3 regions of the Marinomonas posidonica IVIA-Po-181 genome follow, and region 2 is predicted to be linked to each of the others. Evidence: predicted binding sites of a transcription regulator. Region 2 holds the regulator's gene; each other region holds the start of a gene.
The links. Region 2 encodes sigma-54, which starts transcription at its own class of promoters, with help from an activator protein. Its sites were predicted from a motif close to TGGCACNNNNNTTGCTNT; they were not measured.
Positions count from the first base shown of each region.

Region 1: a site for sigma-54 is predicted at 3,242-3,259, ahead of MAR181_RS06355 (nitrate reductase). Genes of this name have one in related genera too.
Region 3: a site for sigma-54 is predicted at 5,462-5,479, ahead of MAR181_RS16140 (isoamylase early set domain-containing protein). Genes of this name have one in related genera too.

Region 1 is NC_015559.1:1,350,336-1,360,141, forward strand. Features, by position in the region: gene MAR181_RS06340 (NAD(P)/FAD-dependent oxidoreductase) at 1-188, shown strand, start outside; gene nirB (nitrite reductase large subunit NirB) at 230-2,782, shown strand; gene nirD (nitrite reductase small subunit NirD) at 2,787-3,122, shown strand; gene MAR181_RS06355 (nitrate reductase) at 3,400-6,078, shown strand; gene MAR181_RS06360 (glycosyl transferase family protein) at 6,075-7,073, shown strand; gene mobA (molybdenum cofactor guanylyltransferase) at 7,077-7,661, shown strand; gene MAR181_RS06370 (DUF3108 domain-containing protein) at 7,644-8,366, opposite strand; gene purN (phosphoribosylglycinamide formyltransferase) at 8,380-9,033, opposite strand; gene purM (phosphoribosylformylglycinamidine cyclo-ligase) at 9,030-9,806, opposite strand, start outside.
Region 2 is NC_015559.1:2,144,183-2,153,988, reverse strand. Features, by position in the region: gene mgtE (magnesium transporter) at 1-1,135, opposite strand, end outside; gene MAR181_RS10110 (HPr family phosphocarrier protein) at 1,142-1,411, opposite strand; gene ptsN (PTS IIA-like nitrogen regulatory protein PtsN) at 1,422-1,871, opposite strand; gene MAR181_RS10100 (RNA polymerase factor sigma-54) at 1,888-3,378, opposite strand; gene lptB (LPS export ABC transporter ATP-binding protein) at 3,454-4,179, opposite strand; gene lptA (lipopolysaccharide transport periplasmic protein LptA) at 4,183-4,689, opposite strand; gene lptC (LPS export ABC transporter periplasmic protein LptC) at 4,673-5,251, opposite strand; gene MAR181_RS10080 (calcium/sodium antiporter) at 5,251-6,231, opposite strand; gene MAR181_RS10075 (ABC transporter ATP-binding protein) at 6,380-7,174, shown strand; gene mlaE (lipid asymmetry maintenance ABC transporter permease subunit MlaE) at 7,171-7,953, shown strand; gene mlaD (outer membrane lipid asymmetry maintenance protein MlaD) at 7,955-8,416, shown strand; gene MAR181_RS10060 (MlaC/ttg2D family ABC transporter substrate-binding protein) at 8,423-9,043, shown strand; gene MAR181_RS10055 (BolA family protein) at 9,295-9,531, shown strand; gene murA (UDP-N-acetylglucosamine 1-carboxyvinyltransferase) at 9,556-9,806, shown strand, end outside.
Region 3 is NC_015559.1:3,489,170-3,498,975, reverse strand. Features, by position in the region: gene MAR181_RS16155 (bifunctional 2',3'-cyclic-nucleotide 2'-phosphodiesterase/3'-nucleotidase) at 1-1,474, shown strand, start outside; gene betA (choline dehydrogenase) at 1,556-3,223, opposite strand; gene betB (betaine-aldehyde dehydrogenase) at 3,236-4,693, opposite strand; gene MAR181_RS16140 (isoamylase early set domain-containing protein) at 5,081-5,386, opposite strand; gene MAR181_RS18700 (hypothetical protein) at 5,691-5,825, shown strand; gene olsF (bifunctional ornithine lipid synthase OlsF) at 5,853-7,562, opposite strand; gene MAR181_RS16130 (hypothetical protein) at 7,739-7,945, opposite strand; gene MAR181_RS16125 (hypothetical protein) at 8,057-8,239, opposite strand; gene MAR181_RS16120 (ChrR family anti-sigma-E factor) at 8,408-9,100, opposite strand; gene MAR181_RS16115 (sigma-70 family RNA polymerase sigma factor) at 9,107-9,682, opposite strand.

The DNA.
Region 1 (9,806 bases), 790 kb from region 2:
AAGATGTCGGGACAAATCAATATCGCAAACTAGTGGTCAATGAAGGCCTACTGGTTGGTGCAATTCTTTATGGCAATGTCGCCGATGGTAGCTGGTATTTTCAGCTGATTCAAAACAAGACGAATGTTTCTGACCAGCTTGATCGGTTGATCTTTGGTGAAGCTTATTGTCAAAGCAAAGTAGCGTAATTTGGCTGCTTGGAATCATGATTCCGAATAGGAGAGAGTAAATGTCGATGCATACTCAAACAACGCATAAACCACATTTGGTCGTTGTGGGAAACGGAATGGTTGGGCACCATTTCGTAGAGCAATTACTAGCGCAAGGTGGGCAACACACTTTTGATATCAGTGTTTTCGGTGAAGAGCCTCATTTGGCCTATGATCGAGTGCACTTGAGTGAATATTTTACTGGTAAAGTAGCGGCTGACCTGGCGATGACGGATGGTCGTTTATACGACGAAAATGGGGTTCGTTACTTTACGAATAGTCAGGTGGTTGGAATTGATCGAGACGCCAAGCAATTGACTTTGGCGTCGGGTAAGACCTTAGGCTATGACAAGTTGATATTGGCCACCGGTTCCTATCCTTTTGTGCCACCTATGCCGGGTCACGATAGAGACAATACCTTTGTATATCGTACCTTAGAAGACCTAGATGCGATTCGTGACTGTGCGAAGAAAGTGACTCGTGGCACAGTGGTTGGTGGCGGTTTACTAGGACTGGAAGCGGCTAATGCCTTAAAAAATCTGGGATTAGAAACCAGTGTGGTGGAGTTTGCCCCTCGTTTAATGCCAGTGCAATTAGATGAGGCGGGTGGTCAGGTCTTGAAAGAGATGATCGAAGGGCTTGATGTGGCCGTTTATACCGCAACAGCAACACAGGAAATCGTTGACGGTGACGCCGCATTCCATCGAATGAACTTTGCGGATGATCAGTTTATTGAGACAGATTTGATTCTATTTTCAGCTGGTATTCGACCACAAGATGCTTTGGCCAGGCAGTCAGGTTTAGAGTTGGGTGAGCGTGGTGGTATTTGCATTAACAATGATTGCCAAACCAGTGATAACAGTATTTATGCCATTGGTGAATGTGCGCTTTGGAATGGTCGTATTTATGGCCTAGTGGCACCAGGTTACAGTATGGCAAAAGCAGCGGTCGCACATTTATTGGGAGAAACTGGCAAAGCCTTTATGGGCGCTGACATGAGTACGAAACTTAAATTATTGGGTTGTGATGTGGGTTCCATTGGTGATGCTCATGCCCAGACTCAAGGGTGCAAAGTCTTTGTTTACCAAGATGAGTTAACGCAAAGCTATCGCAAGATGGTGGTCTCTGAAGACGGTAAAAAACTGCTGGGTGCCGTTCTGGTGGGTGACAACAGCTACTACGATACCTTGTTGCAATATTATCTCAATGGCATTGATTTACCTGATAAGGCCTCTTCTCTGATTTTACCCAGTATGGATGGTGCGCCAGCCGCTTTAGGGGTGGACGCATTGCCTGCCACGGCGTCAATTTGTAGCTGTCATAATGTGACGAAACAAGATATTAATGATGCTGTTTGTGCCGGCGCTTTATCGGTCGGCGATGTAAAAGGTGTGACCAAAGCGGCCACGGGGTGTGGTGGCTGTGCCGCGTTATTGAAAAAAGTCGTAGACAACGAGTTACTGGCGTTGGGCGTCGAAGTCAGTACGGATATTTGTGAGCACTTTGCTTATACCCGTCAAGACTTATACAACCTAATCAAGGTCGAAGGCATTCAGACCTTTGCTGAATTGTTAAGCAAGCACGGTAAAGGCCATGGTTGCGAAATTTGTAAACCTGCTGTCGGTTCGATTTTAGCCTCGGTCTGGAACGATTATGTGTTGAAAAAAGAGCACATTGGTTTGCAAGACACGAACGATCGTTTTTTGGCAAATATGCAGAAGGATGGTACCTATTCCATTGTGCCACGTATTCCGGGTGGGGAAATTACGCCTGAGAAACTCATAGTGTTGGGACAGGTGGCAAAAGATTACAGCCTATACACTAAGATTACGGGCGGGCAGCGAATCGATTTATTTGGCGCGACCTTATCGCAATTACCCGAAATATGGGAAAAACTCGTTGCGGCCGGATTCGAGACAGGCCAAGCGTATGGCAAGTCGTTGCGTACGGTGAAGTCTTGTGTAGGTAGCACATGGTGTCGTTTTGGGGTGAATGACAGTATGACCATGGCGATTGATTTGGAGAATCGTTACAAGGGGTTAAGGTCGCCCCATAAAATCAAATTTGCAGTGTCTGGTTGTACTCGAGAATGTGCGGAAGCACAGAGTAAAGACATTGGTGTGATTGCCACCGAAGGTGGGTGGAACCTCTATGTTTGTGGTAATGGTGGTATGAAACCTCGTCATGCGGATCTTTTTGCCACGGATTTAGACGATGAGACTCTAGTGAAATACATCGACCGAGTGCTGATGTTTTACACTAAAACAGCCGATCGATTACAGCGAACATCGGTTTGGATGGAGAGCTTAGACGGTGGCTTGGAGTATCTGAAGGAAGTGGTTATCGAAGACAAATTAGGACTGTGTGCTGAATTGGAAGCGAGCATGCAAAATGTTGTCGATACCTTCCAGTGCGAGTGGAAAAAAACACTCCAAGATGAACAAGCGTTGAAGAATTTTCGACAGTTTGTGAACTTTGAGGGTGAGGATAGTAATGTGGTATTCGTTGAGGAAAGGAATCAGTTACGACCCGCGACGGAAGATGAAAAGCAGCTGATTGCTAAGGTAGGTTAATGATATGACGACGCGGTGGACAGTATTATGTGAACAAGCCGATTTGATTGAAGGCGCGGGGATTGCTGCCATGTTAGATGGACAACAGTTGGCGTTATTTTATGTCCCTGAATCTGAGCAAAAAGTGTTTGCCATCAGTAATTGGGATCCAATAGGGAAGGCAAACGTCTTGTCTCGAGGATTATTAGCAAATTTGAAAGACCAGTGGTCCGTTGCCAGTCCTCTTTATAAGCAGCATTATGAATTGTTGTCTGGACAATGCCTTGAAGAAGAGGGTGTGCAGATACCAACTTGGTCGGTGAAATTGGAAACGGGTAAAGTCTTAGTGGCCTGTGAGTGATCCTTCATAGACCTCTAAGGCCACTCTTTGCACTTAAATGGTGCCAATTTGGCATTAGGTATGAGGCAAGGTTTGAGCTTGAATCACCTGAAGCCCTGTTATGATGTTTTTATTCTACTTGGCCTGTTAATTGCTTAGTTATAAGTAACTGATGCACCTTGAGCCAAAGTTGGTTTACTAATAAAGCAATCAGATATTACAAAAGGCAACGAAGCCCAATCACTCTATTAGAGTGGTTGGGCTTTTTTTGTCTTCGACAAAAGTAAAGGATGAGAATATGGCTCAGGCTTTTCAAAAAACAACCTGTCCTTACTGTGGTGTTGGCTGTGGTGTGAATATGGTTTTGCCGAGTGCAGATAATGACCCTGTTCCACCAGTGTCGGGGGATGAAATGCACCCGGCAAACTTTGGTCGATTGTGCGTTAAAGGGAGCAGTTTGGCGCAAACATTGATTGATCATGATAGGTTGCTTACGCCAAGTATTCACGGGCACTCGGCTTCTTGGGATGAGGCTTTAGACACCATTAGTGACAAGATTGCTCAAGTGGTAAAAGACCATGGTCCTGATGCTTTTGCATTTTACTTGTCGGGTCAAATCCTGACGGAAGATTATTATGTGGCTAATAAGTTAGCGAAAGGTTTTATTGGTACGGCAAACGTCGACACGAATTCAAGGTTATGCATGGCGTCAGCTGTGGTGGCTTATAAGCGTGCGTTTGGATCAGACACAGTACCTTGTTGCTATGAGGACTTAGAGTGCTGCGATTTACTCATTATGGTGGGGTCTAATGCAGCCTGGACGCACCCTGTTTTATATCAGCGTATTGCGGCGGCCAAGCAAAAGCGGCCTCATATGAAGGTGGTAGTGATCGACCCCCGCCAAACGGCGACATGTGATATTGCCGATCTACATTTAGCAATTAAACCGGGTTCAGATGCTGCAATTTTTTCTTACTTATTGTGTCATTCTGATCGCGCTAATGTACTAGATCATAGTTATATGGCGGATTCGACATCCGGTTTTGATGACGCATTGAAATGCGCATATGAGGCAACGCCAAGTTTGTCGTCCACTGCAGACTTTTGCGGTGTGCCTGAAGAACATTTAACCCTCTTAGCTAATTGGTGGGCAGATATTGATAAGACGGTGACTTTTTATTCACAAGGCATTAATCAGTCTTCATCTGGCGTGGATAAATGCAACGCCATTATCAACTGTCATCTTGCAACGGGCCGAATTGGTAAAGCGGGTGCTGGTCCTTTTTCCATTACCGGACAGCCAAATGCCATGGGCGGACGGGAAGTAGGCGGGTTAGCCAATCAATTGGCCGCCCATATGGATTTTGCGACACCGGGAGCCCGAGATCTGGTACAGCGCTTTTGGCAAGCTCCAAATATGGCGAGTGAAAATGGTTTGAAAGCGGTCGACTTATTTCAAGCCATGGAGGCAGGCAAGATTAAAGTAGTGTGGATTATGTCCACTAACCCCATGGTGAGTATGCCGGATACCGCTCAGGTAAGACGGGCATTGGAAAAGTGTGAGTTGGTGATTGTCAGTGATTGCAAGAACAATACTGATACCACCACCATGGCTGACATCTTATTACCCGCAACGGGCTGGAGTGAAAAAAACGGCACGGTGACCAATTCTGAGCGGCGTATTTCTCGTCAACGGGGTTTGTTACCCGCACCGGGGGAGGCCAGGCATGATTGGTGGGCGATTTGCGAAGTCGCGAAAAAGCTTGGTTTTCAATCAGCGTTTGACTACCAAGGGGCGCATGATATTTTTGTGGAGCATGCGGCGTTATCGGCGTTTGAGAATGATGGCACACGGGATTTTGATATCGGTCACTTTCATTCTATGACTCAAGCAGAGTATGACACCCTAGTGCCTGTTCAATGGCCTGTGCCGAAAGGTCAGCCGGAGGGCACTAAACGTATGTTTACGGATGGTCAATTTTTCACATCGGATCGTAAGGCGCATTTTATTCCTATTACGCCAGTGCTTCCTCAGCAAGCTAGTAATCAAGAGTGGCCTTATGTGCTTAACACAGGGCGGGTTCGAGATCAGTGGCATACCATGACAAGAACGGGAGATGCCGCTTCTCTAGCTCGTCATACCAATCAACCCTATGTTGAAATTCATCCTCGTGATGTGAAGGCGCTTGGTCTTCAGGATCAAGGCTTAGCGCGTTTAGTGAGTCCTTCTGGGCAAGCTATTTTAAAGGTAAAGACAAGCCGTGCAACGTCGCCAGGGCAAGTGTTTGCACCTATTCATTGGACGCAAGCGTTTGCGAATGCGTCTGTGGTGTCCAATTTGATTCCACAAGTTGTTGATCCATTGTCTGGGCAACCAGAATCTAAGCATGCTGTGATTCGACTAGAAGCCATTGCTAAGAAGGTTTTGTTTGGTTCCATACTATCAAGACAGACGTTGGACTTATCGGACTTTTTATATTGGTGTCGTATTCCGTCTGAGCATGGCTTTTATTATGAAGTGGCATTGTCGAGTGCGGCTGACGTTGAAAAAACGGTACGGAATTTAACCTTGCAAACGGGGTTGTCAGAGCACTGGTTGGAGTATCAAAACCCGTTATCCGGGCAATCTAGAATGGCTTGGCTGGAAGAGGATCAACTGGCGTTGTTGTTATATTGGCACAGCAAACCAAACAATTTAAGCATGGATTGGTTGGTGACCAAACTGGCTCCTGATAGCCGTGTTTTGGAACAGGAAAGGTTAGCGATCTTGGCGGGAAGTTTGGCTCAAGCGGAAGATAAGGGCGAAATCATTTGTTCCTGTTTTCAAGTGGGTAGTAAACAAATTCAAAAGGCCGTGGCAGAGGGTGTCGGCTCTGTGGCTGAGTTGGGCTCGCAATTAAAGTGTGGCAGTAACTGTGGCTCCTGTATACCTGAGCTAAAACAATTTATCCCCAGTGACGTGGAGAAAAGCGCATGAGTGAAGCATTTAAACCATTTATTCAAGTGCTTGGACGAGGTAAAAAAGGTGCCCGAAGTCTCACCTCGAAAGAAGCCGAACAGGCGATGATGATGATGTTAAATGATCAAGTCGCAGCAGAGCAATCAGGGGCTTTTTGGATGCTAATTCGAATTCGAGAGGAGACAGTTGAAGAAACAGTTGGCTTTACACGGGCAACGCGGCGCTTCTTACGAGAACAAAACCCATTAGTGCAGGCGGTTGATCTTGATTGGCCCGCTTATGCGGGTAAACGTAACGAATTACCTTGGTTTTTGTTGTCTGCCCTGGCCTTAGCAAATGCGGGTGTTCGTATTGTGATGCACGGTCACGCGTTTGATGAAGAAGAGCGGATTTATGTCAATCAAGTATTAACAGCTTTAGATCTTGCAACTTGTTCCTCGGTTGAGGAGGTAAATCAAACGCTTAATGAGCAAGCGTTTGCCTACATAGATTTAATAAACATACACCCTATGTTAGGGAAAATGATGAATTTGAAATATCAACTGGGTTTGCGTTCGCCAGTGAATACCGTTGTTCGAATGATGAACCCATTTTCCGCTTCCCACAGTCTACATGGGGTGTTTCATCGTGGTTATGATGCATTGCATCTATCCGCTTGCGAGCAATTACAGGATCCTTCTGTACTGGTTTTTCGAGGTGGTAATGGGGAAGCAGAAGTTAATCCTGAACGTGAAGTGACCTTAGGAAAATGGCAAGACAATCAATCGAGCTGGATGGTTTGGCCCAAAGCTGAACAAAGTTATAAACGACTTAAAGACAACCTAGATTTATCCCGTTTGGTGGATCATTGGTGTGGCGAGACAGTTGACCCATTTGGCGAGCAAGCCGTGCGTCAAACGCTCGCGGCCGTCGTCGGTTTGTTGTACAAATTAGACTCTCATCAAGCTTGTTTGGCATTAGCGGATGAAATTTGGTCTAATCGATCTTTACCCTGGCTGAAAAAAGCGAATTAAAGCATGGAAATAACATCGATTACTGGTGCTGTCTTAGCGGGCGGTAAAGGGGAGCGTGTATCAGGGCAGGACAAAGGCTTACTGTCATTCCGTGATGAGCCAATGGCGGTGCATGTCATTCGAGCTCTGCAGCCTTCTGTTGATCGTATACTGATAAATGCTAATCGCCATCTGGTTGAATATCAAGAAATGGGTTATGAGTTACATTCAGATGCTGAGTCAGTTTGCGACAAGGGCCCATTGGCCGGTCTTTACTCTTGTTTGGCAGTATCGAAAAGCTCGCATCTTATGGTGTCGCCATGTGATACCCCTTTGATTACGGCCAGCGTTTTTGAGTCTTTACTAGAAGCGGCAAGTGCCTCCCCAGATAAAATTCATTATTTGCAGGATGATAAAGGTCGTCATCCATTGCACGCTATCATGCCAGTGGCATCCAGTTTATTTGCTTTAGATGTGTTTTTGAGTCAACAAGACAAGCTGGCTGTCATGGCGTTTTATGAGTCGTTTGGTTGCCAGTCTGTTCATATTGACTCTGGTGAGACATTGAGGAACTTCAATACCTGGGCAGATTTACAGGCGTTTGAATGAGTCTATATCAAGGTGATAGGACTCGCCATCTTCTTTGTGCTCCAATTTAACGAGCAAATAATCCAGCTTAGGCACAAACCAAAAAGAGGTTAGCTTGCCTTTGCTTAGGTTGTCTGTGCGGATCATTTTGATGGCGGATAAACGACCCAGCTTGGTGTTTATGGTTTCCATCTTCTCGCGTTTGAATTGCCAGTTTTTGATGTAGCCACCATCCGCAATGAGGTAATCGAACTCGTTCTTTCCTTGCTTTAAATCCTGGCGAATTTGCAATTGGATAGACAATTTGTCTAAGGTATTCGGGCGAATGGATAAATTCCAAGGTTTTTCTTCTACATCGTTACGCACCAGTTGTTTCTTCCAGTCAAAGGTAAGAGTGGCTTTGCGAGTTTTGCCCAACACCTTACTTTTGTACTGATATTTGGTGGGAATAATTTGATGGTCTCTAACGTAAAACTGCGAACTTTCATTGAGAGAAGCAATTAGGCTGTCGGCTGAAAAAGCAAACTCCCACATATCACCTGTTTGCTTAGAAAGTGTTTGCTTGCCTTCCACTTTTAGGCTGATGCCTTTTTTCCAAACCGTGCTGTAAACAGCTGAATAGGCTTCTAGAAAAGGGGCTTTTTCCGTTGCTGCAGCGGAGTAAGAAAGCATAGGAATGGACATAAAAGCGGCAATAAACCAGATTGATATTTTATGAGTCCCCATGCTTTCTCCTTTTTTAGGTTAGGCCTGGATGATAAAGAATGCCTGTCTCAGACAAGGGGGTGTCATCCAAATGGGCCGTACCGTATTTTAATGTCAGTCGATTTTCGCTAAACCATTTCACGGCCAGTGGATAAATAACATGCTCAAGAGCATGCACTTTATCGGCTAGACTGCTTGCGGTCTCATCTGTCTCTATCTTTGTGCTGGCTTGTACTATCACCGCGCCAGCATCCAATTCTGAGCTGACAAAATGCACAGAGACACCATGTTCTTGTTCCTTGGCATCTATGGCTCTTTGGTGTGTATCCAAACCTTTAAATTTTGGCAGTAAAGACGGATGAATATTGAGCATTCTACCTTCATAATGTTTCGTAAAGGTTTCAGTCAATATCCTCATAAAACCAGCCAGTATCACGAGCTTAGGTTGGTACTGATCGATTGTCTGTTGCAGTGCTTCATCAAATGCTTCGCGACTGGTGAACGCCTTATGGTCTAGAGCATGGGTGGGAATTCCCACTTTTTGAGCTCTTTCTAATCCAAAAGCATCGGCTTTATTACTGATCACGGCTTTGATATCGATGTCCAGTTTGCCTTGCAAGCTTTGATCAATCAAAGCTTGCAAGTTACTGCCACTGCCTGAAATCAAGACAATGACTGGAAAGCTCATGCGTTCGACTCTAGATCAGAAATCAGCACATCTTTACCGTCTTGACGTGGGCAAATTTCACCAATGATCCAGGCTTGTTCACCCTCAGCTTGAAGAAGGTTTAATGCTTCTTCTGCTTTGTCTGCATTGATGCACAATACCATGCCGACACCGCAGTTTAGAACTCGGTACATTTCTTCTTGCTCGACATTTCCTTGTTCTTGAAGCCAATCAAACACAGCAGGACGTTTCCAGCTATTGGCATCAATTTTGGCAGCCGCATCTTCTGGCAAAACACGAGGGATATTTTCCAACAAACCGCCACCAGTAATGTGAGCAAGAGCATTAACCTGAACGCTTTCCATCAATTTTAGGATAGATTTTACGTAAATGCGTGTCGGTGCCATAAGCGCATCTTTCAGTGCGACACCGTCGATGTCTGTGTTCAGATCCGCTTGGCTGACTTCTAAGATTTTACGGATTAAAGAGTAACCGTTTGAATGAGGGCCAGACGAACCAAGCGCGATCAGTTTGTCACCCGCTTTGACTTGACTGCCGTCGATGACATCCTCTTCTTCCGCGACGCCAACACAAAAACCTGCTAGATCGTAGTCACCATCATGATACATACCAGGCATTTCAGCGGTTTCACCACCCACTAGGGCACAACCTGCTTGTAAACAACCTTCACCAATACCAGTCACCACATTGGCCGCCACGTCGATATCCAATTTTCCTGTTGCATAGTAATCAAGGAAAAGCAAAGGCTCAGCACCGGCTACGACAAGGTCGTT
Region 2 (9,806 bases):
CCGTTAATGCTGCGATAACACTGGCCCAGAGTAGGCCGTTAATCATGCCCACAATCAATTCTCGATTGAGTAGCCATTTGGCATTGGTCGAGCCAATTTGATTGAGGGCGATGCCGCGAATGACCAAGGTGAGCACCTGAGATCCGGCTATGCCGCCCATGCTGGCGACAATTGGCATTAAAATCGCTAGGGCAACCACTTGGTCTAGGGTGTTCTGGAATAGGCCTATAACATAAGAGGCGATAAAAGCAGTAATAAGATTTATGCCAAGCCAAACAGCACGTCGTTTGGTGGTTTTCAAAATGGGAGAGAAGGTATCTTCATCATCGTCGAGGCCCGCCATACTTAACATAGAGTGTTCAGCTTCATCGCGAATAACGTCGACCACGTCATCAATGGTAATACGACCTAATAGTTTCTTGCTGTCGCCATCAATAACAGGGGCAGACACTAAGTCCATCTTCTCAAACAATTGAGCGACTTCACTGGCTGGGGTGTCGGCATTAATAACGGTGCAGTCGGTGTCCATAATATCGCGTACTGTGTTTTCAGGATCACTGACTAACAATTTGGTCAGTGTTAAGGTGCCTAGAAGGCGATCAGAGCGACTGACAACAAGTAGGTTGTCTGTCATGTCTGGAAGGCTAGAGTGGCGACGTAAGTAGCGGAACACAATATCAACTGTAATGTTGGGTCGAATGGTGATGGTATCCGTGTTCATCAAACCGCCAGCAGAATCTTCAGAGTAGCTTAATAGTGCTTCTACTCGGGTTCTGTCCTGGGCGGTCATGGAGGACAGAACTTCTTTTACAATCGTTTCTGGTAAGTGTTGTAATAAATCGGCTAGGTCATCACTTTCAAAATGTTCGGATACAGCAACCAATCGTTCTGTATCCATTTCTTTCATGAACTGTACACCAATGTCTTCCGTTAGATATTGGAGTACTTCACCTTCATTATTAGAATCGATTAGCTCCCAAAGAAGTTTTCGTTCTTTTGGTGGGGAGGATTCAAGTAAGCGTGCGACGTCTTGTGCTGGCAGTGCACCGTTAAGCAAATATCTGATCTGCATCGTGGCACCAGACTCGAGGGACTCCGATACCGTTTGCAGATGACTTAACGTTTTTTCTGACATCGAGTATTACTCGTCTTCGCCAAAACGATTGTTAATTAATTCAACGACGGCTTTAATTGCGTCTTCTTCGTCTTCACCATTGGTTTTGATGAGAATTTCAGTGCCTTTTCCAGCGGCTAACATCATCATGGCCATGATGCTTTTACCATCAACATTACGGCCTTCTTTTTCAATGGTGATGTCGCAAGAGAAGCGAGAAGTGGTTTCAACGAGCTTGCCAGCGGCGCGAGCATGCAGACCAAGCTTGTTAATGATGGTGATGGTTTCTTCCTGCATGCTGTGCTCCTTAAATTAATGATTCAAAGCTGATATATAAGTCTTCATTACTCTGTGCGGCACGCAGCTTGGCTAAAGCGTCTGGTGACTGAGCTAATTCAGCAATTTGTGCCAAGGTAGATAAATGATGATCGCATTCATTCGGAGGTACGATGAGGGCAAAAATCAAATCCACAGGCTGTTTATCAATTGAATCAAAGTCGATAGGTGTTTGTAACGACATCACCACGATCGCAGTATGATTGGCGGATTCCAAGCGACAATGAGGAATGGCAATGCCATTACCAATGCCTGTACTGCCTAATTTTTCACGGCCTAATAACGCGTCATACACAGCTTCATTGTCGCAGTGCAAGCGATTGGAGGTGATCTCGGCTAAGCTTTCTAGAACGCGCTTTTTGCTGACAATGTCTTGTTTGGCAAGTACGAGTTCGGCTTTTACTAGTGAGTTTAATGGCATGATAACTTTATACCTGTTAAATCAATCTTTTACGTTCATTTGAAGGAGGGATGTTCATCGCCTCTCGATATTTTGCAACGGTTCGTCGTGCAACTTGAATGCCTTGATCGGCTAAAATGGTGGCCAATTTGTTATCGCTTAACGGTTTTTTAGCAGGTTCATCGGCGACCAACTTTTTAATCATAGCTCGAATCGCGGTGGAAGAACATTCGCCACCAGAAGCGGTGTTTACATGGCTGGAGAAGAAGAATTTCAGCTCAAAAATGCCTTTTGGTGTGTGCATATATTTTTGCGTGGTGACACGTGAGATCGTTGATTCGTGCATCCCAACTTCTTCCGCAACATCATGAAGAACCATGGGTTTCATGGCTTCTTCACCTAATTCAAAGAAATCAATTTGTCGACTGACAATGCAGCTAGCGACTTTTAACAGTGTTTCATTACGGCTTTGTAAACTCTTCATGAACCATTTGGCTTCTTGTAGAGAGTTTTTAATATAGCTGACATCTTCTGCCGTTGACGCGGTATTTGCCATGGCAGAGTAGGTTTCATTGATTTTAATAGGTGGTAAAGCGTCGTTATTTAACTCAACCTGCCAGGTGCCGTTGCGTTTTTTGACTGAAACATCAGGAATCACATAATCCGTATCGTCTTCATCGATGGCGGAGCCAGGTCGAGGGTTAAGTTGTTGGATTAGATGAATGACTTCTTTTAACGCTTCGTCTTTTAGCTTGGTTTTGCGACTTAGTTGGACAAAGTCTCGGCTGCCTAAAAGAGGTAGATAATGGCTAATCAGATTTTGTGTGCTTTTATAAAGAGGGTGATCCTGAAACGCTTCAAATTGAACCAGTAGGCAATCGCGTAGGTCGGTTGAGCATACGCCAATAGGATCAAACCTTTGTAATCTGTGTTGTACGGCGTGAATCTCATCTAGCTCGAGCTCTTCAAGGTCCAAGCTTAAAGATTCTAAAATGTCTTCTAGCGTGGTGCTTAAATACCCATCGGGTTGAACACAATCCACAATAGCGTAAGCAATTTCCAGGTCTCGATCGGACATGTGAGTGAGGTTCAATTGCCAGATCAAATGGTCTTGAATGCTTTCAGCCGGGGCGTTGCGGCTTTCGAAGTCCATTTCATTGTCAAAACTATTGGAATCACTGACCGCCGCAGAACTTTGATAAGTGTCATCCCAATTACTATCAATGGAGAGTTCTTCAGGGATGCTTTCTGTCCACTCGGATTCTAAACGTGCTTCTTCGCCTGATTCATTATCATTGAGATTGTTGTCCTTATTGGTTTCGGTGTCCGTTTTTGCTTCAATGCTAGTGGGAAGTTCAGGCGATGTGGTTTCGTCATCGTCTAGCTCGAGTAATGGATTAGATTCAAGAAATTCGTGAATTTCCTGCTTTAAATCCAGCGTCGAAAGCTGCAGCAAGCGAATGGCTTGCTGCAGTTGTGGGGTCATGGTTAATTGTTGACCGAGCTTTAGCTGTAAAGACTGCTTCATGGAGCAACTCTGTCTGTTTTATTAAATTGGAACGAGTTATGCATACTACTCCCTTTCTACAACAATGATAAGGGGTTACAGGCGGAAGTCGTCGCCTAAATAGACTTTTTTCACTTGTTCGTTATTGATAATGTCGCTGGCTTCACCAGAGGCAATGATATAACCGTTGCCTACGATATAGGCTTTATCGCAAATGTCCAAGGTTTCTCGAACATTGTGATCGGTAATTAAAACGCCAATGCCGCTGTCCTGTAAATGTTTAATAATGAGTTTGATATCACCCACAGAAATAGGATCGACACCAGCAAAAGGTTCATCTAATAAGATGAACTTAGGATTCATAGCAAGGGCTCTGGCGATTTCAACTCGTCGACGTTCGCCACCCGATAGTGCCATTCCCAGGTTTTTGCGAATGTGGGTAATGTGAAATTCTTCCAGCAGAGATTCCAGTCTTTCTTTTTGTTGGGCTTTGGTTAGGCCTTTACGAGTTTCTAAGATGGCTGAAATATTGTCTTCGACTGACATTTTTCTAAAGATTGACGCTTCTTGCGGTAAGTAACCAACCCCTTTTTGAGCGCGAACATGCATGGCGTCTTGAGTGATGTCTTGATCGTCAATGAAAATCCCACCGGCATCGTTCGCGACCATGCCGACAATCATATAAAAACAGGTGGTTTTACCTGCTCCATTTGGTCCTAATAGTCCAACCGCTTGCCCTGATTCAACGGCAATGGAGACATCTTTTACCACGGGTCTTTTTTTGTAACTTTTGGCTAGGTTTTTTGCTTCTAGTCTTGCCATGAATTATTTTGCCTTGGCTGCTTGTGGTTTTAAGGTCATGGAAACTCGACCTTTGTCTTTTTTCTCGGCAGTGAAGGTGCCGTCTTGGATCATGTAGAGAATGTAATCAGCTGAGATCGAGTTTTGCATGCGGCTTAAATAGCCATCCCCTATGATCTCAAGCTTGTTCTCGTCCGTCGCATAATGAATTTCATTGCCTTTGCTGATGACAATGTTACCACTCCAATCCACTTGCTGACTGAATTTTGCCGGCTTGCCTGAGGCCTCAAGGCTGCTGAATTGTTGTGTTTCTGGATTGCTAGTGACTTTTAAGTATTGGGCTTGGATTTCAATGGATCCTTGCTTAACGAACACGTTGCCCTTGTAGATAGCTTGGCCTGTATTTTGATCAAAAGATGCTTCATCCGCTTGAATTTCTAATGGCTTTTCAATGTCATTAGGGAGAGCAAAGGTGTATTGGCTTATTGCGAGTAGGGTGATTAAACCTGTGGTTTTAGTGAATCGTTTCATAATTTCCTCGTACAGATCCCGTCATAATGACTTCTTCTGAATTGATATAGGTCGTAATGGTGCCCGCGGAAGTCTTACCTTGAGTCGATGTAAGGGTCGCATTTCCTTGGCTAGTTAATGATTTGTCTTGATCTAAATAATGAATTGCATCGGCGTTCAATAAAATGTCTTCAGATTGTTGGTACTTTTTGACGGCTTCCGCGTTATTGGTCAGTAAAATGTCATTGCTGCCATCTTCTATAATGCCTTGCTGGGCTTCTGCGTGCCAACTGCTATCGGTCGAGTAGCGATCGACATTGGGCTGTTCTAAAAGCGTTTTGGCGGCTTGAATATAATGAAGTGTTTGTTTGGCATGGATGGCTTCGATTAATTTCCCCTGAGCATCAAATCGTTGGGCTTTAACGTCGGTAATGAAATAGTCAGGTGTGCTGCTAAGAGACTCTGTCGCCACTAGGTTTACCTTGGGGGTCGTTTGATACCAAAACAAAGCAACTGCGATGATGGCGAAGGCTGCCATCAAAATCGCGACGCGAAAGGATTTGTTAGGATGTTGCGAAGACATTAAATTGGTCCACTAATACTAAGTATGAATAAGTATAAGGCGTAAGAGGCCAGTAGGGGTAGACCTACCCATCTTGGAATGCTGGTATTTTTGGCTTTTTTGAAGAGAATAATAGCGATTACCAGTGCTAAAGTTAGACCAAGAGTCCAAGGGTAATCACGAGTAAGGACGTTGTGATCAATGATGCCTGGTGCAATGAGGGCGGGTAATGGCAATACGGTTGCTAGGTTGAAAATGTTCGAGCCTAGAATATTACCGATGGCGATATCATGATGGCCTTTTCTAACGCTACTGATTGAAGCGGCTAGTTCAGGCAGGCTGGTGCCAATGGCAACAATGGTTAACCCAATGATTAATTCGCTGACGCCAAGTTGAGTCGCAATTCCAATTGCTCCCCACACAAGTAATTTAGAACTGCCAATTAAAACAGTCAATCCTATTATCGCAATGAATAATGATTTACCGACGGGGCTGCCATCGTCTTCTGGTAATTCCTCTGTCAATTCACTGGATAGGTCTTTGCTGCCACGTAATAGAATGAAAAGTATGGCGATAAACGCCGTGATTAAAAGAATGCCATCCCAAATGCCTAAAAACTGGTCGTAAATTAAAATACCGCTTAGAAGGGTTATGCCGAGTACTAATGGAGCTTCTTTTGTGGACAAGCCTGGTGCGATGGGAATGGCTGAAAACAACAAGCTGGCTCCCAGTACAAGCGCAATATTGGCAATATTGGAACCGAGTACGTTGCCAACCGCAATTTCTGGAGCTTGGTCAAGTGCGGCAATAGTGGAGACCACCATTTCTGGAGCGGAAGTGCCAAGGGCGACAAGAGTAATACCGATAATGATTGGGCTAACATTCATTTTCTCGGCAACCAGAGCAGAATGTTCGATGAATTTGTCAGAGCTAAGAACTAATAGAATCAACCCAGCAATCAGGGCTACAGAAAACAACAACATGATGAAGGTATTACTCATAATTTCAGGAGCTACCATTTAAAGAGGTTTGGCGTTTAAATTCAAGGCTTGACCTAGGAAACAAATTGTATTTAAGAATGTGAGATTTTATTTTTAAAAATGCAATGATAGTATCAGTCGATATTCGCTAGGGAATAAGGGTGTATTAGTGGTTGATGCTTACATAGAAGTTCATGATCTTAGTTTTTATAGGGGAGACAGAGCCATTTATGAAAATGTCTCTTTGACTATCCCGAAAGGCAAGGTAACAGCCGTAATGGGCCCAAGTGGTACAGGTAAGACGACACTGTTAAGGTTGATTGCCGCTCAGTTGTTTCCCGATCTGGGGCGTATTCTGGTGGCTGGGCAGGATGTACACAGTTTATCGAGAAAAGACTTGTACAAAATTCGCAAGAAAATGGGAATGCTGTTTCAAAGTGGCGCTTTGTTTAGTGATATGTCGGTGGCTGAGAATATTGCTTTTCCATTAGAAGAGCATACTCAGCTGGGCCGAACAGAAATTGATGCAATTGTGCTTGAAAAACTGCACAGTGTTGGGTTACGTGGCGCGGCAAATTTGATGCCTTCGGAGCTCTCTGGTGGTATGGCTCGAAGAGTGGCGCTTGCAAGAGCGATTGCTTTGGACCCTGATTTGGTAATGTATGATGAACCTTTTACAGGGCAAGATCCTATTTCCAAAGGCGTGCTAGTGAAATTGATACGTCAATTGAATGATGCGGCTAACATTACCTCTGTTTTGGTGTCACATGATGTAGAAGAATCCTTATCCATTGCAGATCACGTGTGTATCCTGGCAGGGGGGCACTTAATTGCAGAAGGTCCACCAGAGCAAATTCAAGCCTCCACCGATCCGCAGGTTATGCAATTTCTTCGAGGAGAACCTGATGGTCCCGTGCCCTTCCACTACCCAGAAACGTCAGAAAGCCAAGGAGTATCCCAATGAATATGTTAATGGGCTTGGGGGCTTGGTTTTTAAACTGGCTTGAAGCGGTTGGTCGTGCTGGAATATTTCTAGCTCAGAGTGTTTTGCGCATACCAGTACGTTTTAAAGAATCGGTTCGACTTTTAGTCAACCAGCTGTATGCGGTTGGTGTGTTGTCCTTGGTGATCGTAGTCGTGTCGGGTGCCTTTATTGGTATGGTCTTGGCGTTGCAAGGTTATAGTATTTTATCAAAGTTTGGTTCTGAAGAAGCGGTGGGGCAGTTGCTAGCCTTGTCCTTGTTACGAGAGTTGGCACCTGTGGTTACCGCTTTATTATTTGCTGGTCGAGCTGGTTCCTCTTTGACGGCCGAAATTGGTTTGATGAAAGCCACGGAGCAGTTATCCAGTTATGAGATGATGGGGGTGGATCCGTTAAGGCGAATCATTGCGCCACGTTTCATTGCTGGGGTGATATGTCTGCCTTTGCTAAGTATCATTTTTTCGGCCACAGGTATCATTGGTGGGTTGGTTGTGTCTGTTGGGTGGCTCGGCGTTCATGATGGCGCGTTTTGGTCTTTGATGCAGCAATCTGTGTATTTTGATACAGATATTATGAATGGTTTTATAAAGGCGTTGTGCTTTTCCGTTGTAGTGACTTGGATCGCTGTCTATCAAGGTTATGAGTGTGTGCCAACTTCAGAAGGGATAGGCAAAGCTACCACACGTACTGTGGTGTTGGGGTCATTGGCCATTTTGGCATTGGATTTTGTTTTAACGGCAGCCATGTTTGGGGATTTTTAGAATGAGAAGTAAGCGTACTGAATTGTTAGTAGGTTGTTTTATATTATTAGGTGTTGCAGCGTTTGTTTATTTGGCGGTGCAAGTAAGTGGTTTGGCTTTTTCAGCAAAAAAAGATACTTACCAAATTGTTGCAAGGTTTGATGATATCGGCGGTTTAACCAGTCGTTCTAAGGTCACTATCGCTGGGGTGACGGTTGGTACTGTCGAATCCATTTCGTTCGATAAAGACTTGTATATGGGTTTAGTCAAAATGAACATTAATACAGATGTTGATAATATCCCCACAGACAGCTCAATCGCGATTTTAACCAGTGGCTTGCTTGGTGAAAAATACTTAGGCATTACCATCGGGGCTGATGAAGAGGTATTGCAGGAGGGTGGGGAGATATTTGATACGCAATCCGCTCTGGTACTTGAAAATTTGATTAGTCAGTTCCTGTTTAAATCGGGCGACTCGGAGTAAATGCTTATGTTTAAGGTGCTTTCTAGGGTTTTGCTGTTGGTGTCTCTTTTGTCTGTTAATTCTATTTGGGCGAAAGGCGAAGAGGGCGCAAGGGACGCTGTTGTGAAGGTTGTGGCTGCTTTCCGTGATGATATTGTTCAGGATAAAGCGTTTTTGTCGCAAAACCCCTCTATTCTAGAAGAGCGAGTCGATCGAATTTTGGCAAAAGTAGTCAATTTTGACGATTTTTCTCGTAAAGTCATGGGTAAGTATTATCGTCGAGCAACGCCTGAGCAAAGGACGCGTTTTGCGACCGTTACAAAAGACACATTGTTGCGTACTTACGGTGCGTCATTGCTCGAGTTAGACCCTGATAGAATCAATGTGAAGCCTTTAGGGCCGCAGGGTCGAGGGCGTGAAACCAAAGTCAATGTGGACTTTCAAATGGCAGACGGTGGCTTGTTAAATATTATTTTCTACATGGAAGAATCCAAACAGCAGCAATGGCTATTAAGCAATGTGGTGATTAACAATATCAACTTTGGTCTAACTTTTCGCAAACAGTTTGGTGTGATGATGGAGCAGAACCGAAATGATATTGAAAAGGCCATAGGCGCTTGGAAAGCATCATTGGCGAAAAAGTCTTAAATCGCAAATAAATGAATGCATTTGTGAATCCGCTTTCAGTTGATGAAAGCGGATTTTTTTGTTTTAAAGATCAAAACCGAGTTAGATTGGTCTGTTACTACTCTTAAGAAATGAGTGATAAGCGTCATCAATCGATAAAATGTTAGAAAACAATTGCTTTTTTATTAATTGAATCGTGAGAGGGTGTTAAGAAGTTGGCTTGACTAGGGTAGAATATCGTCATTAAAGAACAATTTATGATTGGAGCGACTGTGAACGCAGGTGAAGTAAAAGCACTTTTGGAATCTTCTATCCGTGAGAGTGAAGTTCTTGCTGAAGGAGAGGGTTGTAATTTTAGAGTAGTTGTCGTGTCGAGCGAATTTGAAGGCATGTCAACGGTGAAAAGGCAGCAGCTAGTTTATTCGCATTTACAAGAGGCTATTGCCAGTGGTGCTATTCACGCCGTTACCATGAAAACTTACACGCCTGAACAAGCCAGTAAGTTGTAAAAAATATTATAAGAGATTGATTGTATGGATAAGCTTCTAATTACGGGTGGATCGCCCCTAAATGGTGTTGTACGAGCTTCAGGTGCTAAAAATGCGGCCTTACCTATCTTGGCGGCAACCTTGTTAACCAAGGATTTAATTACTATTAAAAATTTACCTCATTTACATGACATTACCACCATGTTGGAACTTTTAGGTTCTATGGGGTGTGGTGTGGTTGTGGATGAGAAAATGAGTGTGCAACTTGATATTTCGACACTCAATAATTGTGAAGC
Region 3 (9,806 bases), 1.3 Mb from region 2:
CCAAGATCCGTCAAATGATCAACCTTACTTCCAGCCTTATTTGATCAAAGAAAAGGTTTTCCTTGATTCAGACGGTCAACAGCAAACCGTGAATATTGGTTACATTGGATTTGTACCACCGCAAATTATGACGTGGGATAAAGACAATCTCACCGACAAGGTCATTGCAAAAGACATCATTGAAACAGCTAATAAATACGTACCTGAAATGAAGCAAAAAGGCGCGGATGTGATCATCGCTATTCCTCACAGTGGCATGATGAATTCGCCTTATCTGAAAGGGGAAGAGCATGCCTCTTACCATTTGGCGAAAGTTGGGGGCATTGATGCGATTTTATTTGGCCATTCTCATCGAGTTTTCCCTGGTGACAAAGCGATTGGACAATTTGAAGGGGTGAACAGTGATAAAGGAACTGTCTATGGCAAGCCAGCGACCATGCCGGGATTTTGGGGATCTCATCTAGGGGTTGTTGATTTGACGCTTGAACCTTCTGGCGATGGTTGGAAAGTGGCAGATGGTAAAGCCGAAGTTCGTGCTATTTCTCGTCGTGAAGGCCGTAACACCATCCCATTAGTTGAAGCGGATGCAACCATTAACGATGCGGTTGAAACCGAACACGAAGGCACTTTAGCGTATATGCGTCGCAAAGTGGGTGTATCAACCGCAGACATCAATAGCTTCTTTGCCTTAGTGCAAGATGACCCATCCATTCAGATCGTTAACAATGCTCAGGTTTGGTATGTGGAAAACATTGTCCGTGGTACTTCTTATGAAGGTTTGCCGATCCTATCCGCAGCGGCGCCGTTCAAAGCTGGTGGACGTGGTGGTCCAGATTACTACACGGATGTGCCTAAAGGTGATATCGCATTGAAGAATGTGAGTGACTTATACATTTACCCAAATGATCTAAAAGTGGTGAAGTTAACCGGGGCGCAAGTGGTGGAATGGCTAGAGCGAGCGGCGGGTCAGTTTAATCAAATCGATGCGAGCTCAAAAACCGCTCAAGATTTGGTGAATATGTCTTTCCCAACCTATAACTTTGATGTGATTGATGGCATCTCTTACCGTATCGATGTGACGCAAGCAGCGCGCTATGACGCTGAGGGCAAGGTCACGAATCCACATGCTCACCGTATCGTGGATGTGATGTTCCAGAGTAAACCCATGGATATGACAGCAGACTTCCTTGTGGCGACCAACAATTATCGTGCAGGCGGTGGTGGTAGCTTCCCGAACTTGTCCGGAGACACCATTGTCATTGATGCGCCAGACAAAAACCGTGATGTGGTGGCGAACTACTTGTTAAGCCAAAAAAGCATTAATCCAGCGGCAGACAACAATTGGTCCTTTACGGATTTTGGTCAGGCGAAAGTCTTGTTCTCTACTGCGTCAAAAGCAAAAGAAGCGGCGGGTGACAACATGATTTATCAGTCTATGGACAGCAAAGGTTTTGCGGTCTTTGAATTGAAATAAGTGGTTTTTTCCGTGAATGGCGGAGTTAAAAAAAGCGCATGGCAAAGAGTTTGCCATGCGCTTTTTTGTTTCAGTACTGGTTTAGCGCTGTTTGGTTTCGTATTCTGGGTGAATCCAGACGGGTGCGTCCAAACTTGGTAATGCTGCTTTACCGAGAATCATGTCAGCTGCTTTTTCCGCTACCATGATGGTTGGGGCATTTAAGTTACCGTTAGTGATGGTTGGGAAGATGGAAGAGTCAACCACGCGCAAGCTCTCTAAGCCACGAACCTGACAAGACGCATCGAGCACTGCCATAGGGTCATTATCATCGCCCATTTTACAGGTACAAGATGGGTGATAAGCACTTTCGACGTTGTCTTTTACCCACTTATCAATTTCTTCATCAGTTTGCACGTTAAGGCCGGGTTGGATTTCTTCACCACGGTAGTCATCCAAAGCGGACTGCTGCAAGATTTCTCGACTTAGGCGAATGGTATCGCGCCAATCTTGCTTGTCTTGCTCGGTGGAAATGTAGTTAAACACGATCCGCGGCTTGGCCGCCGGATCCGCAGATTCAATCCATAACTTGCCACGACTTTCTGGCTTGTTTGGACCAACGTGCACTTGATAACCATGACCATCAAAGGCTGAACGGCCATCGTAGCGCATTGCCGCAGGTAAAAAGTGGTATTGAATGTTTGGCCATTTTAAGCCTGCTCGAGAACGGATAAAGCCGCAGGATTCAAAGTGGTTGGTGGCTCCTAAACCGTTTTTGAATAGGATCCAGCGAGTGCCAATCAAGCCCTTGCTGATCAAGTCCAACTTGCCATTTAAGGTCACAGGCTGTTTACAACGGTATTGGAAGTAGACTTCCAAATGGTCCTGTAGGTTTTCCCCCACCCCTGGTAGGTCATGAAGCACAGGAACGCCGGCTTTTTCGAGAACGTCTTTTGGGCCTACCCCCGACAGTTGTAACAGTTGTGGTGAGCCAACAGAGCCAGCTGACAGAATGACTTCTTGAGTCGCGCTGACTTGCTGTGCTTTGCCATGTTTGCTGTATTCGATACCAACGGCTTTTTTACCATCGAATAACACCTTGTGGGACAGCACACCCGTTTTTACAGTAAGGTTGGCGCGCTTCATCGCACGACGTAAATACACGTTAGACGTAGACGCTCTCACTCCGTTTTTCACTGTCATGTGCATTGGGCCAAAGCCTTCTTGGCGTTGACCGTTGTAATCGTCGGTTTTACCGTAGCCAGCTTCGTTTCCTGCTTCAATAAAGGCTTGATAGAGTGGGTTATAGCTCATGTCGTTGCCATTGTTGGTCGCAAGAGGACCTTCACTACCACGATACAAGTCAGCCCCGCCTTTCCATGATTCGGCTTTTTTGAAATAAGGTAGACAAGACTGATAGTTCCACCCTTTGGCCCCATGTTCTTCCCACTCATCAAAATCACAAGCATGGCCTCGTACGTAGACCATGCCATTGATAGAAGAGGAGCCACCTAATACTTTCCCGCGCGGGCAATGCATTTCACGATCATCCAGACCAGGCTCTTTTTCCGTATGAAACTGCCATGCATATTTGTCACTGTTCATTGGGTAAGACAGTGCGGTTGGCATCTGGATAAAGATGCTTTTATCTGAGCCGCCCATTTCCAGCAGCAATACCTTGTGTTCACCACTTTCTGTCAATCGGTCGGCTAACACACAACCTGCTGATCCTGCACCGACAATCACATAGTCGTAAGTTTCGTTTGTCATGGTTTCTCTCACTTAGTAAGGGCTAGGGATATCGTTTAGCTCAACAAACACACTCTTGTTTTGAGTGTAGTGATACAGTGTGTCGATGCCATTTTCGCGGCCAATCCCAGACTCTTTGTAACCGCCTACTGGCATTTCTGCAGGGGAAGCGCCCCATGCATTGATCCAGCAAATACCGGCTTGCATCTGGCTAATCACACGATGCGCACGGGCAAAATCTTTTGTAAAGACACCAGCCGCTAAACCAAGCTTGGTGTCATTGGCACGGGCAATGGCTTCGTCTTCGTCTTCGAAGCTTAGTACGGACATTACTGGGCCAAAGATCTCGTCTTTTACTTGCGGCATATCGTCGGTGCAATCGGTGAAAACCGTTGGAGCCACAAACGCGCCTTTGTCCAAGCCGTTTTCCGTTACTTGATAGCCGCCGCATAGCAAGGTTGCCCCAGCGTTTTTCGCGGCTTCAATGTACCCCAGCACTTTTTGCATGTGATCTTTTGAGATAAGTGCACCTACTTGGGTTTCCATGTCCATAGGATCACCGATGATCATGGCTTCGGTACGTTCTTTTAACTCTTTGGTGAACGCCTCTAAGATGTCTTCATGAACAAAGACGCGCGTACCATTGGTGCAAACCTCACCTTGAGTATAGAAATTTGCCAGCATGGCCGCTGAGACGGCTTGGTCAACCGGCATGTCTGGGAAGATGATCATGGGGGATTTACCGCCTAATTCCATGGTCACTTCTTTAAGCGTTTGTGCCGATGCGGTCATGACTTTTTTCCCCGTGCCGACTTCGCCGGTAAAAGAGACTTTGTCGATTTCTGGGTGCGCGGTAATCATTTGACCAGTGCGACCATCGCCTTGAACGACGTTGAAAACACCGTTTGGTAGGCCCGCTTCGGTGAAAATTTCCGCCAGTTTTAGTGCGCTCAAAGGGGTTTCTTCGGATGGTTTGAAGATCATCGCATTGCCCGCAGCAAGGGCTGGGCCTGATTTCCACATGGCGATTTGGATCGGGTAGTTCCAAGCACCAATACCGGCACAAATTCCCAATGGCTCACGGCGTGTGTAGAAAAAGTTGCCATTGCCTAGGTCTTGGTATTCGCCTTGGATTTTATCGGTTAGACCCGCGTAGTATTCAATCACATCGGCGCCCGTTTCAATGTCGACGCAGATGGCTTCTTGTAGTGGTTTACCTGTGTCTAGTACTTCTAAACGAGCCAACTCTTCATTGCGTTCGCGAAGCAACTCAGCGGCTTTTTTAAGGATGCGGCCGCGCTCAACTGGGCTCATCGCTGCCCATACTTTTTGGCCTTGTTTGGCAGACTCAACGGCAGCATCTAGCTCTGCTTGACCAGCATGTTCTACCGTCGCGATGATTTCCCCAGTGGCTGGGTTAATGCTTTCGAAATGTTCTCCGCTGGTGGATGCATGGTAGCGGCCGTGAATGTATTGCTGCTGATGTGCCATGTTGATTGCCTCTTTTGGTTTGGTTCAGTGCCTCGATGACAGGATCAAAGCACTCAGGTTTTTATTAAATGCGCGTTTAATAAAAAACATTGTAACATTTTTATGTGTCAATTTCAGCCCGAGTAGGGCGGAAGGCGTAAATGGTAATCTGCAAGTCGTTTCTCATCTTTACGCCGCTATAGCTTAGTTGGTTTTTAAGTCATTGTGAGAAGTGATAGGGACTTTACGTGAGGAAAAATGCGTTATAAACATGGTTTTGACGACGGCATGATTGTGTGGGAATTTTTTAGGAACAAATAAAAGGCAGCCCCTCATGCCATCAACTGGATCATGAGGTGCTGAGAGGTGTTATGTGTTTGTTTTAGGCTTACACCCAAACATTGAGGTTTAAAGGTTGAGGACACCATTGCTGTCATGACTAACTGGGCTTGGCACATAGGCGTCGGCCATCTCGTCGTTAATCCAAAGGGTATTGTCCGCCACATAACGAAATTGATAGGTATGATCGACTTCTAAATTCATTGTCGATGCATAGAGTCCCGATTTTTGCTTCCTCAAAGGGTTGGCTTCTTTGTCCCAATTATTAAAGTCACCTACGACCGACACCTTATTGGCATCGCCGATGGCTTCCGCAGGTAAGGAGAATTTTACTTTGCATTCTGGCTTAGTCTTTAGGTAGGTTTTCTCAATCATTTCCAGCTCCATATGATCTAACAAGAGAGACAATAATAAGGCTACTGCAAAAGCCTGAAAGGGTGAACATGGTATAAAGCAAGGCTCACGCCAGCTTTAATAACTCATTAATGGCAATACAAAAGCCTGTTGGATGATGCCTTAACAGAAGACGCTTTTAGGTCAGATTTCGCTAAACGATAGCTGAATTGCCTTGATGTGGTGCTTAATCCACCTTTAATATTATAGGACGTAAATTCACAATTACGCAGAAATATCTGAACTACACTCAAATGGCACTTATAAAAAATAGAAGAGGTGTTTTATGAATATTCAAATGGTTGTCCTAATCATATTAAGTCTATTGTTGGTTGCTAAAATCATCTATCTTGTGGCGACGAAAAAAACCGATAAAGAGCAAGAGCACGCTGTTCATCATCGTCACCACGATAACCGATAACTACTGGCCATGCTTAGTTGGGGCTCGTTAACCTCGGTAGCGTTTGTTTTTTGCTTCCTTGACTGTGTTCAGATCGACCAGGACCAGCCCGTCTACACAATAGCCAAAATCGGCATCGACACCAAAGTCTAGGAAGCGAACGCCACCTGGTTCACACAATTCACTGTATTGTTTGAACAGGGTTGGTACGCTGGCACCAAAGTGGCTGAGTTGTTCCTTAAGTACCTTGAAGTCTTCCTCATAGTTGTCTCCAGTAAACATATTCTGGATGATGTCTTTGTGTTCAGGGTTAACCTGATAGGGTGTGAAGGATCTGGCCAGATATTCATTGTCTGAGAAGTACAGTTTATAGAATGACACAATGAAATCTTTTGCCGCTTGCGGATAGCTGTTGCTTAAACTCACTGGGCCAAACATATAGCGAATTTCAGGGTGGCGATTTAAATAGGCACCAATGCCATACCACAAATAATCCAGACTGCGTTTACCCCAATACTTTGGTTGTACGAAACTGCGGCCAAGTTCGATGCCTTGTTCAAAATACGGTTCCATATCACATGAGTAGCGGAACAGTTCAGCACTGTAGATACGGTTGGTTGACTCTTCTTTCATGTAGCGAGCCACTTCACCAATACGATACGCACCAACAATCTCAAGCTCTTCTTCATCCCAAAGGATCAAGTGACGGTAATATTGATCGAACTTGTCTAAATCCGATCTTTCCCCAGTGCCTTCTCCGACTTTGCGGAAAGCCACTTCTCGTAAACGGCCGATTTCTTTCATCGTTACGGAAGATGGGTCGTAATCAAATAAATAGATCTGCTTGTTGTCTTTAGTGCTGCCAAGATGTTCGGACTGTTTTAGCTCGTGTTTGATCATTTGTCGATTTTGTGGGTGATCGACGGTCTTTTCTGTCTTTAATAAAGGCTTTTTGCCTTTGGCGATACGGTACAGATGGCGTTTGACCAGCTTGTTCTTTTCCTTATCACTCAGTGGTAATTGTGCCAGTTCCTGAATCGGAATAGCTTGCCCCACTTGCATGGGAATTTTGCGATTACGCTGACGAAACATTTCATTCGCAAGTTGAATCGTCGATAACGGGCGATACACTAATGAGCTGGTGTAAAACAGCATGGAGTTACGGCCACCAATGTGCACTGGCAGTAATGGACTGTTGGTTTTTTGCGCTAGCTTTAAATAATTCTGGTTCCATTTTTGGTCTTTCACGCCACTGGGTGACATGCGAGAGACTTCGCCAGCCGGAAAAATGATGATGGCTTCTTCATTATGTAGGCAATTCATTATGGCTTTGAGCTGTTGGCGGCCGGTTTTTCCACCTAGGTTGTCGACCGGTAACACTAAGTCTTTCAATCCATCGAAGCCCATTAATAAATCGTTGGCAACGATTTTAACATCGGGGCGGATTTCACCGACTAAGCGTAATAGTGCTAAACCATCGAGCGCACCTAATGGATGGTTAGCAATGATCATAACGCGGCCAACGGCAGGAATATTACGGCGGTCCATCTGGCTGACTTGATAACCAAAGTTGAAATGATCCAAGACACGATCGATGAATTCGAAGCCAGCACAGCTGTCGTTTTGTTCCAAAAATAGGTTCACTTCACTTTCATGGAATAAGCGTTTTAGGATGCTTAAGGTTGGGCGAGTGATTAGTGGGCTTTTGTCGAAAAACTGAGGTGACTTACTAGCAATCATTTGCTCGACTTGTATCACAATGGCGCTCCGCTCTGAATAAACTTTTGATGATTTATTGTTCAGATTAGAGTGTCTGTGTGACAAAGAGGTGACGCTTATGTGGCGAAACAATGACCAATTTATAACAGAAAAAAGTCAGTCATTCTGAGGTCGCTAGTTTCTATTGCTATATTTTAGAGTGACAGAGAGGGGAGTTATTGAGCCGAGTCGTCTTCGTTTATGTCATCTTCAAAGCGATAAAAAAAGTTCCATAGGCAATATAGAGTGAGTAGTACGGCAAAGCTTGCCCACATGGGTTCATCATAGAGCCATTCAATGCTCGCCCAAACGGCGCAAGTTAATGTGGCAACCACACGACGCCAAAATGGCTTGAAAAATTGACGATCAGTTTCACTTAGCATAAGCAGTCCAACCAGGTAGGAACGGGCAGGCTCACACAAATTTTGTTGGATCAACCATGGCTTATCAAGAAGCGATGTTGTTGTGTCGTAACATGTGCAAGCCTGAGGATATCATTGCGCTTTTGTTTTGCTGTTGCCCAAAGAAATATGGCGCGATCCAGTTAATTGAGATTGACCACTCACACCCGAATCGATTTTATTAATTTGACCGCCTTTCGCGAGAAATTCTTGCATTTGCTTTTCGATGGATTCCGAGGTTTCCGAGGCGGCAGGCTGTTTCTTTTTTGTTGCCATGACTGATAGTCCTTGTTGTTTAATTGAGCAACCACTATATCAGAGTTTCACATTTTTTTCTTGTTGTGGATGAAAAACATCCACAAATGAATGGCTTTATCTAAGTGGTGTCAGAAACAGAAGCGATCCTTCGCGAACTGTTTGTGTGTTTACGGGCGGGTGGCGATATTACAAGCTGGTATGAGGGTGGTAACGACGTAATATTGGGTTTAACAGGCGGGTAAACCAGCCAGTAAATTCAATGGGGGCATCCAGAACCGTCAAACAAATACACTCAGCGTCTTTGGTGACAATTGGTTTGTGCTTGTGCCGAGCATCGCGACTGATGAAATCACCTTGTCGGTAAATACCCGTTTCGTCGGAGAACGCGCCTTCCAATACTAGAGTGATTTCATCACCTGTATGAGTGTGAGTGGGCATGTGAGCGCCCGCTTTGACTCGTGTCAGCGCAATCTGTGCGCCGCCTTCTTCATTATGCAGTGTGGCGATCTTAAACGAAGGTGACAAGTGCATCCAGGTCAGATCATCGTAGCCTTTGGTAATAAATTGACGCAGGCTTTTCGGAATCTTGCCGCCTTTGTCTTTGATACGCTCAACCACTCCCACTGTCTGAGTTGCTTCAGTTGAAGTGTCTTGCTGTTCTAATTTGGCAAACAATTGATCTTTCAAATGTCTTAGTTCTTGTGGTGGCATGCGGTTTTGTTCAAACAGCTGTGCTCCCAAGATCTCTAATTTTTTCACTTGTTGCTGACACTCAGAGCAATGCTCTAAGTGGGTTGAAACACACAAAGAGTGCGACAGAGACAAAGCGCCTGCCGCATAATCTGTTAGTGTTTCTATTGATGGATGGTAGTGAGTCATCAAATACTACCTCTTTACGTAAATGGTCAATTTCTGGAGTGCCAAGCGGACTCTAGATTTTATGGTTCCAAGCGGTAGAGATAACTCTTCCGCCGCTTCTTTGTGCGTTTTACCTTCCAAGTACACTTTGGACAGTACTTGTCGCTGATCAACTGGCAGCTTCTTAAGACTTTGCTGAATCATTTGTTGATCTCGCTTTTGCTGCGCCTCCTGAAAAGGATCCGAGTTTTCATCGACAATATTTTGCCAAAGGTAATCTGGGTCAATATCAGACTGATAACGGCTGTTTTTACGCAGGTAATCTATCCGAGCGTTTCGGGCAAGGGTAAATACCCAAGTGTTGAGAGAGGCTGTTTCCGGTTTGTAGGTGTGCGCTTTATTCCAAATACGAATCATCACTTCTTGAGCGATATCGTCAGCCATTAAGTTGGCGCCCGGCTGAGCAGCCAAACAAAAGCTGCGAATCTTTGGCGCATAGTGATCGAATAAACGTGCCAACGCGACCTGATCCCGCTGCTCAGCAATGGCAAACATGTCATGCACCCTTTGTTTGTCTAGTTCTATTTTGGTTGCACTGTCCATTTATTGCTCCGCTTTAGGAGGAAGGCCGGCTCGGCCGGGTCAGTATATTGTTCAATATTCGTCTCTCAATATCATTCATACGTGGGGAGATTCGTTTCGGATCACTGTCAGATGGAAAAATATC